DNA from 2 places in the Pseudoalteromonas sp. SR41-8 genome. Region 1 is predicted to be linked to the other one. Evidence: predicted binding sites of a transcription regulator. Region 1 holds the regulator's gene; the other holds the start of a gene.
The links. Region 1 encodes NrdR, which represses ribonucleotide reductase genes. Its sites were predicted from a motif close to AAACACNANATNTNGTGTTT; they were not measured.

Region 1 (8,111 bases):
TAACCTCACCATTTAACAGCGCATAATGTAACTGGCCGTCAATGGTATCTTTATAAGTAACTAAATCAAACTCACCATGTACGGTTGGCAACTTACATTTTGCCACTTGCTCAATGGTGGTTTCATTCATGTTACGGTATTCAATTAAATCAGCAATAGTGCCAATTTTGATATTATGTTGCTCAGCAAATACTTCTAAATCAGGACGACGCGCCATGGTGCCATCAGCATTAAGAATTTCCACAATTACTGATGAAGGCTCTAAACCGGCTAAGCGGGCTAAATCACAACCGGCTTCAGTGTGACCGGCACGCGTTAATACGCCACCTGGTTGTGCCATAATAGGAAAGATATGCCCAGGTTGAACGATATCACTTGGTACAGCACCTTTGGCAATCGCAGCTTGCACAGTACGAGCGCGATCAGCAGCAGAAATCCCCGTAGTCACACCTTTCGATGCTTCAATCGACATCGTAAAGTTAGTCGAAAATGCCGCACCATTGTTTTTTACCATTAATGGTAAATCAAGTTGCTCACAGCGCTCTTGAGTCATTGTTAGGCAAATTAAACCACGACCATGAGTGGCCATAAAATTGATCGCTTCAGCACTAATGTGCTCGGCTGCGATAATTAAATCGCCTTCATTTTCTCTGTCTTCATCATCCATTAAAATAACCATTTTACCGGCTTTAATGTCATCAATAATTTCTTGTGCGCTGTGTAAATTCATAATCTGCTCGTGTAAGTTGTGGAGTGCGTTTATTTAATAAAACCGGCTTGGGCGAGTAAACTCATTGAAATATCTGAACTAGCTGGCTGCTCTGCCCCTTTGATCAAACGCTCTAAATAACGCGCGATTTGATCTACTTCTAAGTTCACTTGCGTGCCTACTTTAAAATCAGCAATAGTTGTTTGCTCACTAGTGTGCGGCACAATTGTCAGTTTAAATTTATTATCTGCTACTGCATTTACTGTTAGGCTAATACCATCAATGCATACCGAGCCTTTATAAGGAATATATTTCATTAGTTGTACATCGGTGCTTAACCAGTACTCAACGGCACGCGCATTAGGCGTAATTGCGGTAATAGTCGCGATGCCATCAACATGTCCTGAAACTAAGTGACCACCTAAACGAGATACTGGCTGCATGGCTTTCTCAAGGTTTACAGTTTGCCCTTGTTTATAGTGAGCAAATCCCGTTAAACTAATAGTCTCATTTGATAAGTCAGCGCTAAATCCATCACTGTGCTTGGCCACAACCGTTAAGCAAACCCCATTAGTTGCAATGCTATCGCCTAAATTTACATCGGCCATATCAAGGTTATTACTTTTAATGCGGATAGCTAAATCGCCTTGCTTTTGTTGTAACTCGCTAATAGTGCCCGTTGCTTCGATGATCCCAGTAAACATAGTGGTTACTCTTTAGTTATTTGGTTTAGATGAGGCTTTGCGTGGTGTCGCCGTGATACGAATATCGTCACCGATACACACACACTCATTAATTGATAAATTAACAACGTCCTGCATACTTGTCAGCTCTGTAAAGTTTAGTAAGCTTTTGCCGTCATTCCCTAACAATTTCGGCGCCAGATAAACAATATATTCATCAATTAAATTACATTCAGTCATTTGGCCCGCTAAGGTTGCCCCTGCCTCTAACCAAATATGATTAAACTGTTGCTGCGCTAAAAGTTTCATGGCAGCCACTAAATCAACTTTATTATTTTTTTCTGGTACTACAATATGGCTTACGTAATGAGGCCATTGCTGTGATTTATCAAGTTCAGTGGTAAGAATAATTACTTCACTGGCAATGCTAAATAATGCTAGCTCAGGTGTTAAACGATTTTGTGAATCAATAATAATACGTACAGGTTGGCGTACAGGTAATTGCGTTGGTAACGGCTCTGGCAGCTCATCAACACGAACATTGAGTTTTGCATTATCAACTAATACTGTGTCCGCGCCGGTTAAAATAGCGCAGCTTTGTGCGCGCTGTAGTTGCACATCTTGGCGAGCCTTAGGGCCCGATATCCACTTACTTTGACCGTTTTTAAGTGCCGTTTTACCATCAAGGCTTGCGGCCATTTTGCAGGTAATAAATGGCATACCTTGCTCCATGCGCTTTAAAAAGCCACGGTTTAACAGCCTTGCTTGTTGTTCTAACAAACCTGACGCAACCTCAATGCCCGCGTCCGCTAAAATAGCTAAACCTTTACCGGCTACCTGCGGGTTTGGATCAACCATAGCAGCAATTACTTTTACCACGCCAGCAGCTTTTAAACCTTCGGCACACGGCGGTGTGCGACCAAAATGGCTACAAGGTTCAAGCGTGACATAAGCAGTTGCACCAAAGGCTTGGCTACCCGCCATTGCTAATGCATTCACTTCAGCATGGCCTTGGCCGGCAACTTGATGAAAACCTTCACCAACAATAACGTCATTTTTTACTAATACACAGCCAACGTTTGGGTTTGGGGTGGTAGTAAAGCGTCCTTGTTTGGCAAGCTCAATCGCTCGGGTCATATAAGAGAAATCTTGTTCGCTAAACTGATATTGGTTCATATCACTCTCCCAAACGGGCAATTTCTTCACCAAATTCACGAATATCTTCGAATGAACGGTATACCGATGCAAATCTGACGTAAGCGACTTTATCGAGTTTTTTCAACGCTTCCATAATGCATTCGCCAATCAGGTGACTGGAAATCTCACGCTCGCCGGTGGCACGTAATTGCGATTTAATAATATTGACCACTTCATCAACTTGCTCGGTACTGACGGGGCGTTTTTCTAATGCGCGGTGTAGACCATTAAGAAGTTTATCTTCATTGAAAGGTTCACGGCTACCGTCTTGTTTGATCACCCGAGGCATTACAAGTTCTGCGCCTTCAAAGGTAGTAAAGCGTTCATGACATTCATTGCATTCACGGCGTCGCCTTACTTGGTGGCCACCTCCCACTAAACGCGAGTCAATCACTTTGGTATCTTTTGCGGTGCAAAATGGACAATGCATAGGTATCAGCTTCCGTTAAAAACAAAAAAGGCCGCTTTTAGGCGGCCTTTATAATAGCAAAAAACTAAGCTATTGTGATCTAAATTACTGTTTGTAACTCAATTAAGCGTAAACAGGTAATTTTTTACAGATTGCTTTAACTTTCTCTTTTACTTGTGCTTGTACTGACTCATCGTTGATGTTGTCTAGTACGTCACAGATCCAGCCAGCAAGCTCTTTAGACTCAGCTTCTTTAAAACCACGGCGTGTGATTGCCGGTGAACCAATACGTAAACCAGACGTTACAAACGGTGAACGTGGGTCATTTGGTACTGAGTTTTTATTTACGGTGATATTAGCATTACCTAAAGCCGCATCCGCGTCTTTACCAGTGATGTCTTTATCAATTAGATCAAGTAAGAACAAGTGGTTTTCTGTTTTATCAGATACGATCTTATAACCGCGCTCTTGCATTACTGCAACCATAGCTTTAGCATTTTTCACAACTTGAGTTTGGTATACTTTAAACTCTGGTTGTAATGCTTCTTTAAATGCCACTGCTTTGGCAGCGATAATGTGACATAAAGGACCACCTTGACCACCAGGGAATACTGCACTGTTAAGCTTTTTATAAATAGCTTCGTCGCCACAAGCAGAAATAATCAAACCACCACGAGGGCCGGCTAATGTCTTATGCGTAGTTGTAGTAACAACGTGTGCATGTGGTACTGGGCTTGGGTAAACACCAGCAGCAATAAGACCTGCAACGTGAGCCATATCAACAAACAAGTAAGCGCCTACTTTGTCAGCGATTTCACGGAATTTAGCCCAATCAACAATACCTGAGTATGCTGAGAAACCACCGATGATCATTTTTGGTTTGTGCTCAAGTGCAAGTGCTTCAACTTGTGCGTAATCAATCTCGCCAGTCGCTTCGTCAAGTCCGTATTGGATTGCGTTATAAAGCTTACCAGAGAAGCTTACATGTGATCCATGCGTTAAGTGACCACCATGAGCTAAGCTCATACCTAACACTGTATCGCCAGCATCTAATAAAGCTAAGAACACAGCAGCATTTGCTTGTGAACCTGCGTGAGGCTGAACGTTAGCATAATCTGAACCAAACAATTCGTTTGCACGGTCAATCGCTAGTTGTTCAACCACGTCAACATGCTCACAACCACCGTAGTAACGCTTGCCCGGATAACCTTCAGCATATTTGTTTGTTAGCTGTGAACCCTGCGCTTCTAGTACGCGTGGGCTACAGTAGTTCTCAGATGCGATAAGCTCGATGTGTTCTTCTTGGCGAGCAGTCTCTTTAGTGATTGCTTCAAATAACTCTGGATCGAAATCCGAAATATTCATGCTACGTTCTAACATGGGGGCTCCTAGGGCAACGTGTATGGTATTTTGAAGGCTGAATTATACGCTGAAAACGTCAATTTGCCTATGGTGTAAAGATGAACATATTTAAACAGGGATTGAATTTAATTCACAGTGTTTTTGTAATGATATTTTTTTATTAAAGCATCAGTAATTTTAATGAATAAAAGCAAATAACATTTACATTATTTATACCTTAATCTGTTGCATTCGCGATTGTTTACACTATTATGATACCAATGTAATCATGGATGATGAACTAATTTACTATGCTATCTAAACCTATCTACGAATCAATTCCTTATTGTTATGTCATTGTTGGCGGACTTTGCATTTTACTTTTCAGCACTGTTTTACCAACAGCCATTGGTATTTTTTTATTCTTCAATGGTGCCAATATTTGGCGATTACGCTCAAATTCACGGCGTAAAGATCATAAAGTAAATCGCATTAAAGTTAACAAACACTTTTATTATTATGAATTTAAACCATTTATTTTATTTATGTGCGGATTACTCCTAATCCATTGGGTAGCGAATGAATTAGTTATACTTGCAGGGATTATGATCTGCCTTATAGCCATTTTAATTTTTTGTTTACGAGTGCTAAACCGCCGTTCACGTTCAATAGTTTAATTTTCCATTACTGCTATTAAGTACAATTTAAAGCAATAAAAAACGACATTGCTTTCACATATGCCGTTTATTTTTAGTTTTACTGAGCGGGTAAAAACTAACCTAGTTTAGCTAATAATATTTCACGCAGGATATCGTAATCATCTGCGATATCTTCGGCTAAGCATGGTTTAGCTAATGCATCAGCTAGTGGTTTTGGCATTTCAAGTTCAATATTTAAAATCTCTTCAACACTTTCTTTAAACTTAGCCGGATGCGCTGTTGCCAGAAAAATACCAGCAGAATCAGTTGCTAAGTTAGCTTTTAGGCCCTGATAAGCAATCGCTGTATGTGGTTCAGCAACATAGCCTGTTTGATGAATTTTTTTCATCACTGCTTGGGTATCATTTTCATCAACACTAGTTGAATAAAAATCATCATAACTAAACCATTTGTTATCAAGCATGGTTTGTACACGTGGCCAATTATTAGGTTTACTCACATCCATGGCATTAGACAATGACTCGATTGTGGCATTAGGCGCCCAGTTTTTATCAAGGATAAAGCGCGGTACAGTGTCATTTTGATTGGTTGTAGCGCTAAGTTTAGCGACCGGTAAACCAATCACCGCACCGATCATCGCCGCACATACATTACCAAAGTTACCACTAGGTATTGAGATATGTGCTTTGGCGCGCTGCTCTTTTGGTAATTGCGCTATTGCTTCAAAGTAATAACATACTTGTGCAACAAGGCGACTTATATTGATAGAATTAGCTGAATTTAAACCTAAGCGAGATTTAACTTCATCATCTAAAAAGGCATTTTTAACCATCGCTTGGCAATCATCAAAGCTACCATCTACAGCGTAGCAATGGATATTATTACCCAAAGTAGTAAACAATTTTTGCTGTGCTAATGAGATTTTACCTTTTGGATACAGGATAACCACATCAATATTTGGCTTGTTATAGAACGCATGCGCAACAGCTGCCCCAGTGTCCCCTGAGGTTGCTGTGAGTATTGTGGTTTTTTCACCTTGGCTAAATTGTGCCAAGCACTCAGCCATAAAGCGACCGCCAAAGTCTTTGAATGCAAGCGTTGGCCCATGGAACAACTCTAAACAATAAATATTGTCTTCAACTTCAACTAATTTAACAGGAAAGTTAAAGGCATTTTGCACCATTTTAGCAACCGTATCAGCAGGTAATTCATCACCAATCAAATGCGATAAAATCTTACTGCTACGAGTAACAAAGTCCATATCGAGTAAACTATCAACATCAGCTAAAGGCGCGAGCGATTCAGGGAAAAATACTCCTTGATTACGTCCTAAACCTGTTTTAACCGCTTCAACAAACGACACTTTTTGAGAATCATCTTTTAAATTATGTAATTGCATTATTAGTTCCTTAAATTCTTATAGCTGACGCGTGCCGGCGTTATCGAGTTTACAAATGTGGCAGAAGCCTTGCTCATTAATATAGTTTTGTTCAAGCCACTGTGCGCATTGCTGTGCAGCTTCAAGCGTTTTGCACACGGTAAATAATGTAGGACCAGCACCTGAGATACTGACAATCTCAGCACCAAACTCTGGCAGCGCCGCTTTAGCTTCACTAAAACCATTGATCAGTGGCGCACGATGCGGCTCCGCTATTTCATCACTCATGATGGAGAGTGCTTCATCAAATCGGCTAGTTAACAATAAAGTACTAAACGCTGATAAGCGCTGCGCAAATTCAACGCTCGCATGCATACTTAGCTGTTTTGGTAACACTGAACGCGCTTTAGCGGTATTAAGTGAAAAACCAGGAAAAGCCGCTACGTAATACCAACGCTCATCAACCGGTAAAGCAATTGATTTATTTGGAATTAAATCACCAGTAAGCTGCAAACCACCCAAGTAACACGGAGTGATATTGTCGTAATGACGACCGCCACTGACAATCGCTTCAAAATCAGCCATTAATTCAATTAACTGCACTTGGCTCAGTGCAGTACCTGCAAACTGATCCAGCGCCGCAAATGTGGCTACTACAGAGCAAGCACTTGAACCAAGACCCGAGCCAATTGGTAAGTTCTTTTTTAATTCCAGTTTAACGCTTGGCATGGTTGGCGCTACATGTTCACGAAAATGCACTAAACACTGATACGCTAAATTTTCACTGGCATCGCTTGGTAGTTTATCTGCGTAATCGCCAGAGCATATAAATTCGTCAAGCTCGCTAGAACTTACCGCAACAACATCACCTAATAACGTGCCATCAATAGGAGCAAGCGCAGCACCTAAGGCATCAAAACCAACTGCAAAATTACCGATTGAGGCTGGAGCATATACTTCGATCATTATACTCTCCTAGCGCGATAACGTTTTTAAAATGTCAGCAAATACCCCGGCCGCAGTCACTGCTGAGCCGGCACCATAACCACGAATAACAAATGGACGTGGTTGATAGTATGCACTCAAAATTGCTAAGGCATTTTCGCCGTCACGAATAACAGCCAGAGCATGCTTTTCATCTACCGCTTCAATACCTACTTTGCAGTGGCCTTGTTTGATAGTACCAACATAACGCAACACTTTGCCTTCACTTGCAGCACTTTGAATACGGTCATTAAACGCAGCATCTAAACTTGGCAATTTAGCCATAAATTCGTCAACGTTATCACCTTGGGCAAAACACAAAGGAAGCACTGATTCAACTTCGATATCGCTCAACTCTAATTTCATACCTGCTTCGCGGGCAATAATTAATAACTTACGCGCGACATCAGTGCCCGATAAATCATCACGTGGATCTGGCTCAGTAAAACCACTCTCTTTTGCTTTAATGGTTGCCTCAGACAGTGATAAACCATCTTGCAATGCGCCAAACATATATGACAATGAACCGGATAAAATTCCGCTAAATTCAAGTAACTCATCGCCAGCACCAAACAGTGACTGTAAGTTATCGATTACTGGAAGACCTGCACCGACATTTGTTTCGTATAAAAACTTACGATTATTTTTTTGCGTTGCTGTAATTAAATCTTGGTAATAAGCATATGAACTTGTATTGGCTTTTTTATTTGCAGCCACAACGTGGAAACCGGCATTCAAAAAGTCTACATAC
Region 2 (8,111 bases), on a different contig from region 1:
ATGCAGGGCAGAGGCGTACACAACGACAGATTCAACTGACGTAGGTACAAGCGTGATATTTAGAGCAGAACTGGTTTCAGTTACTTGAACTCTAGCATCAACAAAATTATTTTTACTAATATGTAATTGGCTATTAGCATCAATATTAATACTAAATCGGCCATTCTCGTCAGTTTTAATTGACTGTGCTTTACCGTGTACGTGCACATCGGCATAGCTGAGTGGTTGCTTGTTATTGTCAAAAACTTGCCCAGTTACCAGCGCAGCATGAGCAGAAAAAGAGCTTAAAGCAGTGATAATTGCAGTTGATATTAATGAATGTCGGATCATGGTTACTACGTTGTTGCTATTATGTTGTGATATAATATAACACCATCATTTGTGCTGATCAATAATGTTATACCATAACTTTTAAAATAAACGTGCTTATATCAGATTGGGCTATACTCAATAGGAGTAACGGCGAGACTGGTGAATATTATGTCTGATAAAACACGTATTTTTAAAGCACGATTTAGCATAGCTGATCTGCGTCATCAGCGTAATCACAAAGAAATTTTTACCACAGCGTTGACTAAAAATGAAACACTGGAGCATTTTGTTTTAAAGCTGTTAGGCTATTGTATTTTATCTTATGACAGCCATGCAGTGCTTAATAAACTTGCTGATAAACTACAGCCAGATGTAGGAATTCAAGCGTTGGATGAACATTATAAAACCTGGTTAAGTGTTGATAAACCTGACCTTGATGAATTAGTTAAGATCGCTAAGCAAGTGGATGAATTATTAATTTTAACAACGGGCAATAGTGAATGGTTAACGCAATCTCAGTCACGGTTAAAGTTATTTGATAATAGCCATATTATTGAGATTGACCAGCAGTTTATTGATGATATTCAGGTGGATTTAACCCGCAGTTTAAATTGGGATGTAACCATAGATGAAAGTAGTTTAATGATCAGTGATAAAATACATTGCTATGAAACAAAGCAGTTTGACTGGCATTAAAAAATTACTTCAAATTGAGAGTGATATTGCCATCGGGTTTACAGCAGCACAGCAGTACTTCTCCATCACGTACAAAGGCGAGTGGTTCTTCGTTATAGGTGACTTGCCCTGCTACTAGGGTTGCTCTACAGGCACCACAATATCCTTCTCTACACTGAAAAGGAATTTCATATTGCTGTTGTTCTAGGCAGTCTAAAAGGGAATGACAGCCAGTGTCAAAATCTACACACTGGCTATTATCTGCAAAGTGGATCTTTGCAGTTTTGTTGCTGGTCATTAGAGATCGAAGTCACCGAAATCAGAGGCATTAACTTGAGAGTCAATTTGGCCTACAAGGTATGAGCTGATCTCCGCTTCTTGTGGAGCAACTTGTACATTGTCTGACACCAACCATGAATTGATCCATGGGATAGGGTTACTGCTGGTTTTAAACTGTGTTGGTAAACCAACTGCAGTCATACGAGCATTAGTAATGTACTCAACGTATTGGCATAAAATATCTTTGTTTAAGCCAATCATTGAACCATCTTTAAACAGGTATTCAGCCCATTCTTTTTCTTGTTCAGCAGCATCAACAAACATCTTGATCGCTTCATCACGACACTGGGCTGCTACGATAGCCATTTCAGGATCGTCTTTACCATCTTGCATAATATTCAAAATATGCTGAGTACCAGAAAGATGAAGCGCTTCATCACGGGCGATCAGCTTAATAATTTTAGCGTTACCTTCCATTAATTCTCGCTCTGCAAACGCAAATGAACAGGCAAAACTGACATAAAAACGGATCGCTTCTAAGATATTCACTGACATCATTGCAAGGTATAAAAGCTTTTTAAGTTCAAATAAACTGATATGAACTGTTTCGCCATTAAGTTCATGTTTACCTTCACCGTATAAGTTATACACAGCCACTTTATTAATTAATTCATCGTAATATTTAGTTACGGCATCAGCACGTTCACTGATCTTTTCGTTACTAACGATATCATCAAAAATAAGCTCAGGGGCTTGGGTAACGTTACGAATAATATGTGTATATGAACGGCTATGGATTGTTTCACTAAATGCCCATGTTTCAATCCAGGTCTCAAGTTCTGGGATCGACACAATTGGCAGTAACGCAACATTAGGCGAGCGACCTTGCACACTATCAAGTAAGGTTTGATATTTTAAGTTACTTAAAAATATATGTTTTTCGTGATCAGGTAAGGCCTGAAAATCTAACCGATCTTTACTTACATCGACTTCTTCAGGACGCCAAAAAAACGATAGTTGTTTTTCAATTAGCTTTTCGAAAATAGGGTACTTCTGTTGATCATAACGCGATACGTTAACGGTTTGGCCGAAAAACATCGGTTCTTGTAGTTGGTTATTATGGTTTCGGCTAAAAGTAGTATAAGACATAAGATCACTCAAAAAACGAACAGGGCAAAGCGGGCGTATAGCCCGCTTCCAATTTATATTTATTACCGATTAGATTTTACACGCACCGCCTGCACAATCATCATCTTCCACTTCTGGTGTATCTTCTTGCATATCAGATGCACCATCACGGGTGTTATGGTAGTAAAGGGTTTTAACGCCAAGTTTGTAAGCACCCAGTAAATCTTGTAATAAGACCTTCATTGGTACTTTACCACCTTCAAACTTATTTGGATCGTAGTTAGTATTGGCAGAAATTGTTTGGTCAACAAACTTTTGCATAATACCCACTAATTCTAAATAACCTTTATTTGATGGGATATCCCACAATAATTCATAATTATTTTTAAGGCGTTCATACTCAGGTACAACTTGTTTTAAAATACCATCTTTACTGGCTTTAACACTGATATGACCACGTGGTGGTTCAATACCATTAGTTGCATTTGAAATTTGCGACGATGTCTCAGATGGCATCAACGCAGATAACGTTGAGTTACGCATACCATGCTCTTTAATATTGGCACGTAATGTATCCCAATCTAAATGCAATGGTTCATCACAAATTTTATCCAAATCACGTTTGTATGTATCGGTTGGCATAATACCTTGCGAATACGTTGTTTCGTTAAATTTAGGACATGCACCACGTTCTTTAGCCAGTTCATTTGAGGCTTTCATTAGGTAATACTGAATTGCTTCAAATGTTTTGTGAGTCAATGCATTAGCACTGCCATCAGAATAACGTTTGCCATTTTTAGCAAGGTAATATGCGTAGTTGATTACGCCTATTCCGAGTGTACGACGGCCCATCGTTGCATTATGTGCTGCTGGCACCGGGTAGTCTTGGAAATCCAGTAAGTTATCAAGTGCACGTACCGCAAGTTCTGCAAGCTCTTCAAGTTCATCCAGTGACTCAATCGCACCTAAGTTAAAGGCCGACAGCGTACACAGTGCAATTTCACCTTCTTCATCATTAACATTGTTAAGTGGTTTAGTTGGCAATGCAATTTCTAAACATAAGTTAGATTGGCGAATTGGTGCCACTTTAGCAATGAACGGGCTGTGTGTATTACAGTGGTCAACGTTTTGTAAATAGATGCGGCCAGTGCTAGCACGCTCTTGTGCAAACATTGAAAACAGCTCAATAGCTTTAATACGTTTTTTACGAATTGACTCGTCTTGTTCATATTGTACGTAAAGACGATCAAATTCATCTTGATCTTCAAAAAATGCATCATATAAACCAGGCACATCAGACGGGCTGAATAATGTGATGTAATCATCTTTGATCAAACGTGAGTACATTAGTTTATTAAACTGTACACCGTAATCTAAGTGACGAACGCGGTTATCATCAACACCACGGTTGTTTTTAAGCACTAATAAGTTTTCAACTTCTAGATGCCAAAGTGGATAGAACAGGGTTGCTGCGCCACCACGGACACCACCTTGCGAACAACTTTTAACGGCCGTTTGAAAGTGCTTATAAAACGGGATACAACCGGTGTGGTATGCTTCACCATTGCGAATAGGGCTACCTAGGGCGCGAATACGACCAGCATTAATACCAATACCTGCACGTTGCGATACGTATTTTACAATCGCTGATGAGGTTGCATTAATTGAATCTAGGCTGTCACCGCATTCAATCAGTACACATGAACTGAATTGACGCGTAGGGGTACGAACTCCCGCCATAATAGGCGTAGGTAATGAAATTTTGAACAATGACACTGCATCGTAAAAACGCTTTATGTAGTCTAAACGCGTTTCTTTTGGGTAATCAGAGAACAAGCTGGCTGCAACTAAAATATACAAAAACTGTGCGCTTTCATAAATTTCACCCGTAACACGGTTTTGTACTAAATATTTACCTTCAAGCTGTTTAACAGCAGCATAGCTGAAGTTTAAATCACGTCCATGATCAAGGTATTCATCCAGTTGATCAATTTCTTGCTCTGTGTAGTCAGCTAGTAAGTGTGCATCGTAACGCTTATCTTCAACTAACTTAACGATATGATCATACAAGCGCGGTGGCTCAAATTGACCATAGGCTTTTTTACGCAAATGGAATACAGCTAAGCGGGCTGATAAATATTGATAATCAGGCGACTCTTTAGAGATCTGATCAGCGGCCGCTTTGATGATGGTTTCATGGATGTCTTCAGTACGAATACCATCATAAAACTGGATGTGCGATTTCAGCTCAACTTGTGAGACAGACACATTATTTAGACCTTCGGCGGCCCAAGCAATAACGCGATGGATCTTATCTAAATCAAGTGACTCTTTACGGCCGTCACGTTTGCTTACAGATAGCTGTTGGTTCATAGTTTTGCCTGTATTCCTTGGGATATAATATTTTTTAGTGACACATTTTTCTTAAAATAAATTTTTTATTGCAATAAAATTGTATTAGCGCGAATTTAATTGAATAACATTTAGCCACAACATCTGGTGTTCATCAAATTCTAGATCACAAGATAGTGTGGTATGCGATCATTTGCAAGGGGCATAAACGCCCCTAATTGTGGATAAGGTTGGGATAACACGCTTGTGTTAGTAGCCATTAACCTTTGACCATCTGATTAAAATGAAATTTATAAAAATCAACTGATGATCGATTAAATTTACGCATTTTAAAAATAAATTTTGGCTGCTTTTTTTATCAACAAACAATGTGCAAAAAGTAACACGATCACAATATGTAGTGGTTAAAATTTAACATGGCACTATATATGGTTAAATGCATCAATAGGTGATTGCCAATTAAAATCGGCTTGCCAACTCAATGCTTCAGCTTCACTAGGGATGTAGCCCCACAACGCAGCAGCGCTGTGCATGTTTGCAGCCTTGGCTGCAATTATGTCACGCTGCGCATCACCGATATACAAACAACGACTCGGATCAACATCTAACAGTTGGGCTGTATGCAGTAAAGGTAAAGGAGATGGTTTAGCGATATCGAGGGTGTCACCACTGACAATTGCCTGTGCATCTTTTAGTTCAGCAATTGCAGCAACTAATGGAATAGTCAAAAATTCAGGTTTATTAGTCATGATCCCCCATTTGATCTGTTGTTGATCAAGCGCGATCAATAATTGTGCAATTCCAGTAAAGCATTGACTATGGGTGGCAATATTATCTGCGTAGGCCGTTAATAGCTGCCGGCGTAAGTCAGCTTGATTTGGGTGATCGTGCCATTGCTGACCAAATCCAGCTGCAAGCAGCGCCATTGCACCGTTAGAAGCTGCAGGACGATATATATCAGCGGTTACTAATGGTTGGTTATGATCAGCGAGTACGTAATTAAGCGCAGCCCCTAAATCATCTGCGGTATCGAGTAATGTACCGTCTAAATCAAAAATAAAGGCGTCGTAATCAATTGCGGAGGTTGCTGTGTTAAAACCAGCCATTACGCTAGTTTCTCAAAATGCAGAATATAATTAACGCTTACATCGGTATTTAAGCTGTACTGCTTTGATAAAGGGTTATAACTCAATCCCGCACTAGCACGTACTTTGAGGCCCGCTTGTTCTGCCCATGCAATGAGTTGTGCTGGTTTGATAAACTTTTTGTGATCATGGGTTCCATCAGGCACCATCTTCAATAATTTTTCCGCCCCGATAATTGCGTACAAATATGCTTTTGGGGTTTTGTTTAATGTAGAGAAAAATACATCGGCACCAGGTTTCGCTAATTCTGCTACTGCATGAATGATAGATGCAGGGTCTGGCACATGCTCTAACATTTCCATACAAGTAATAGTATCAAAGCGGGCAGGGTGTTCGCTGGCATACTGTTCGGCAGGTATTTTTATATAGTCAACGTTTACACCGGTTTCTAAACTGTGCAGTTTCGCAACGGTTAACGGCTCTTGACCCATATCAATACCAGTCACATGTGCGCCCATTCGCGCCATACTTTCACTTAATATACCGCCACCACAGCCGACATCGAGTGTTTCTTTGTCGAATAAGCCTTTGGCCTTGTCGGCAATAAAATCTAATCTTAATGGATTAATTTCATGAAGGGGTTTAAATTCGCCTTCACGATCCCACCAACGCTCAGCGATGGCTTCAAACTTTGCAATTTCTGCACTATCTACATTCTGATGTTCGGTCATAAAAAACTTCCTCGTCAATCTCAGGCCATTATATAGGGGTAAATTAATAAATCGCAAAGATTTAGCGCCTGTAAATCTAAATTAATTGTGGTAGCATGACTTGGTAATAATAACTAAATCCCCGCAAGCGCCCATATGTGGCACTTTCGTGGGTCAATACTGAAGGAATGTGATATCAAATGACTGATTTCGCCAATGAAATTCTGCCAGTCAATATTGAAGACGAGTTAAAAAACTCCTATTTAGATTACGCAATGAGCGTAATTGTAGGACGAGCACTACCAGACGTACGTGATGGTTTAAAACCTGTTCACCGCCGCGTTTTGTTTGCTATGAACGAGCTTAATAATGATTGGAATAAGCCTTACAAAAAATCAGCCCGTGTGGTTGGTGATGTAATTGGTAAATACCATCCCCATGGCGACAGTGCGGTGTATGACACAATCGTACGTATGGCCCAGCCATTCTCTTTACGTTATATGTTAGTTGACGGCCAAGGTAACTTTGGTTCAGTTGATGGTGACTCAGCAGCAGCAATGCGTTATACCGAAGTCCGTATGGCGAAAATGTCTCATGAGCTTTTGGCTGATCTTGAAAAAGAGACTGTTGATTTTGTACCTAACTATGATGGTACAGAGCAAATTCCTGACGTATTACCGACCAAAGTTCCTAACTTATTAGTGAACGGTTCATCGGGTATTGCGGTAGGTATGGCGACGAACATTCCTCCTCATAACTTAACTGAAGTTGTGAATGGCTGTTTAGCACTTATTCAAAACCCTGAATTAACCATTCATGAACTAATGGATTATATTCCGGGCCCAGATTTTCCAACTGCAGCAATTATCAACGGTAAAAAAGGCATTGAACAAGCCTATTTAACTGGCCGTGGCAAAGTGTACATGCGTGCACGTGCGGAAATTGAAGTTGACGAAAAAACCCATCGTGAAACGATCATCGTTCACGAGATCCCTTATCAAGTAAATAAAGCCCGCTTAATCGAAAAGATTGCTGAGCTTGTTAAAGATAAGAAGATTGAAGGCATTAGTGCATTACGTGATGAATCAGATAAAGACGGTATGCGTATCGTTATCGAGATCAAACGTGGTGACGTAGGCGAAGTGATCTTAAACAACCTTTATGCACAAACTCAGTTACAAACTGTGTTTGGTATGAACATGGTTGCGTTGATCAATAACCAGCCTAAGTGTTTCAACTTAAAAGAAATGCTTGAAGAATTCATCATTCACCGCCGTGAAGTAGTGACTCGTCGTACGGTATTTGACCTACGTAAAGCCCGCGATCGTGCACACATGCTTGAAGGCTTAGCAATTGCACTTGCTAACATTGACCCAATTATCGAGCTTATTCGTAACTCACCAACGCCAGCTGAAGCTAAAGTAGCACTTGCTAGCCGTCCGTGGGAATTAGGTAATGTGAAAGCCATGCTTGAAAAAGCCGGTGAAGCAAATGTTGCCCGTCCAGATTGGTTAGCGGATGACTTAGGGATTCGTGATGGTCAGTATTATATTTCTGAGCAACAAGCCCA

Region 2: the regulator NrdR is predicted to act here: its motif matches at 4,880-4,899, upstream of nrdA (class 1a ribonucleoside-diphosphate reductase subunit alpha).

Annotation. Positions count from the first base shown of each region.
Region 1 is NZ_JACJEE010000021.1:16,311-24,421, forward strand. Features, by position in the region: gene ribBA (bifunctional 3,4-dihydroxy-2-butanone-4-phosphate synthase/GTP cyclohydrolase II) at 1-730, opposite strand, end outside; gene H5162_RS14215 (riboflavin synthase) at 760-1,413, opposite strand; gene ribD (bifunctional diaminohydroxyphosphoribosylaminopyrimidine deaminase/5-amino-6-(5-phosphoribosylamino)uracil reductase RibD) at 1,426-2,568, opposite strand; gene nrdR (transcriptional regulator NrdR) at 2,570-3,019, opposite strand; gene glyA (serine hydroxymethyltransferase) at 3,122-4,378, opposite strand; gene thrC (threonine synthase) at 5,114-6,397, opposite strand; gene thrB (homoserine kinase) at 6,416-7,342, opposite strand; gene thrA (bifunctional aspartate kinase/homoserine dehydrogenase I) at 7,352-8,111, opposite strand, start outside.
Region 2 is NZ_JACJEE010000003.1:8,990-17,100, reverse strand. Features, by position in the region: gene H5162_RS02990 (TonB-dependent receptor domain-containing protein) at 1-330, opposite strand, end outside; gene H5162_RS02985 (YaeQ family protein) at 481-1,008, shown strand; gene yfaE (class I ribonucleotide reductase maintenance protein YfaE) at 1,013-1,285, opposite strand; gene nrdB (class Ia ribonucleoside-diphosphate reductase subunit beta) at 1,285-2,415, opposite strand; gene nrdA (class 1a ribonucleoside-diphosphate reductase subunit alpha) at 2,485-4,767, opposite strand; gene H5162_RS02965 (HAD family hydrolase) at 5,169-5,852, opposite strand; gene ubiG (bifunctional 2-polyprenyl-6-hydroxyphenol methylase/3-demethylubiquinol 3-O-methyltransferase UbiG) at 5,852-6,562, opposite strand; gene gyrA (DNA topoisomerase (ATP-hydrolyzing) subunit A) at 6,742-8,111, shown strand, end outside.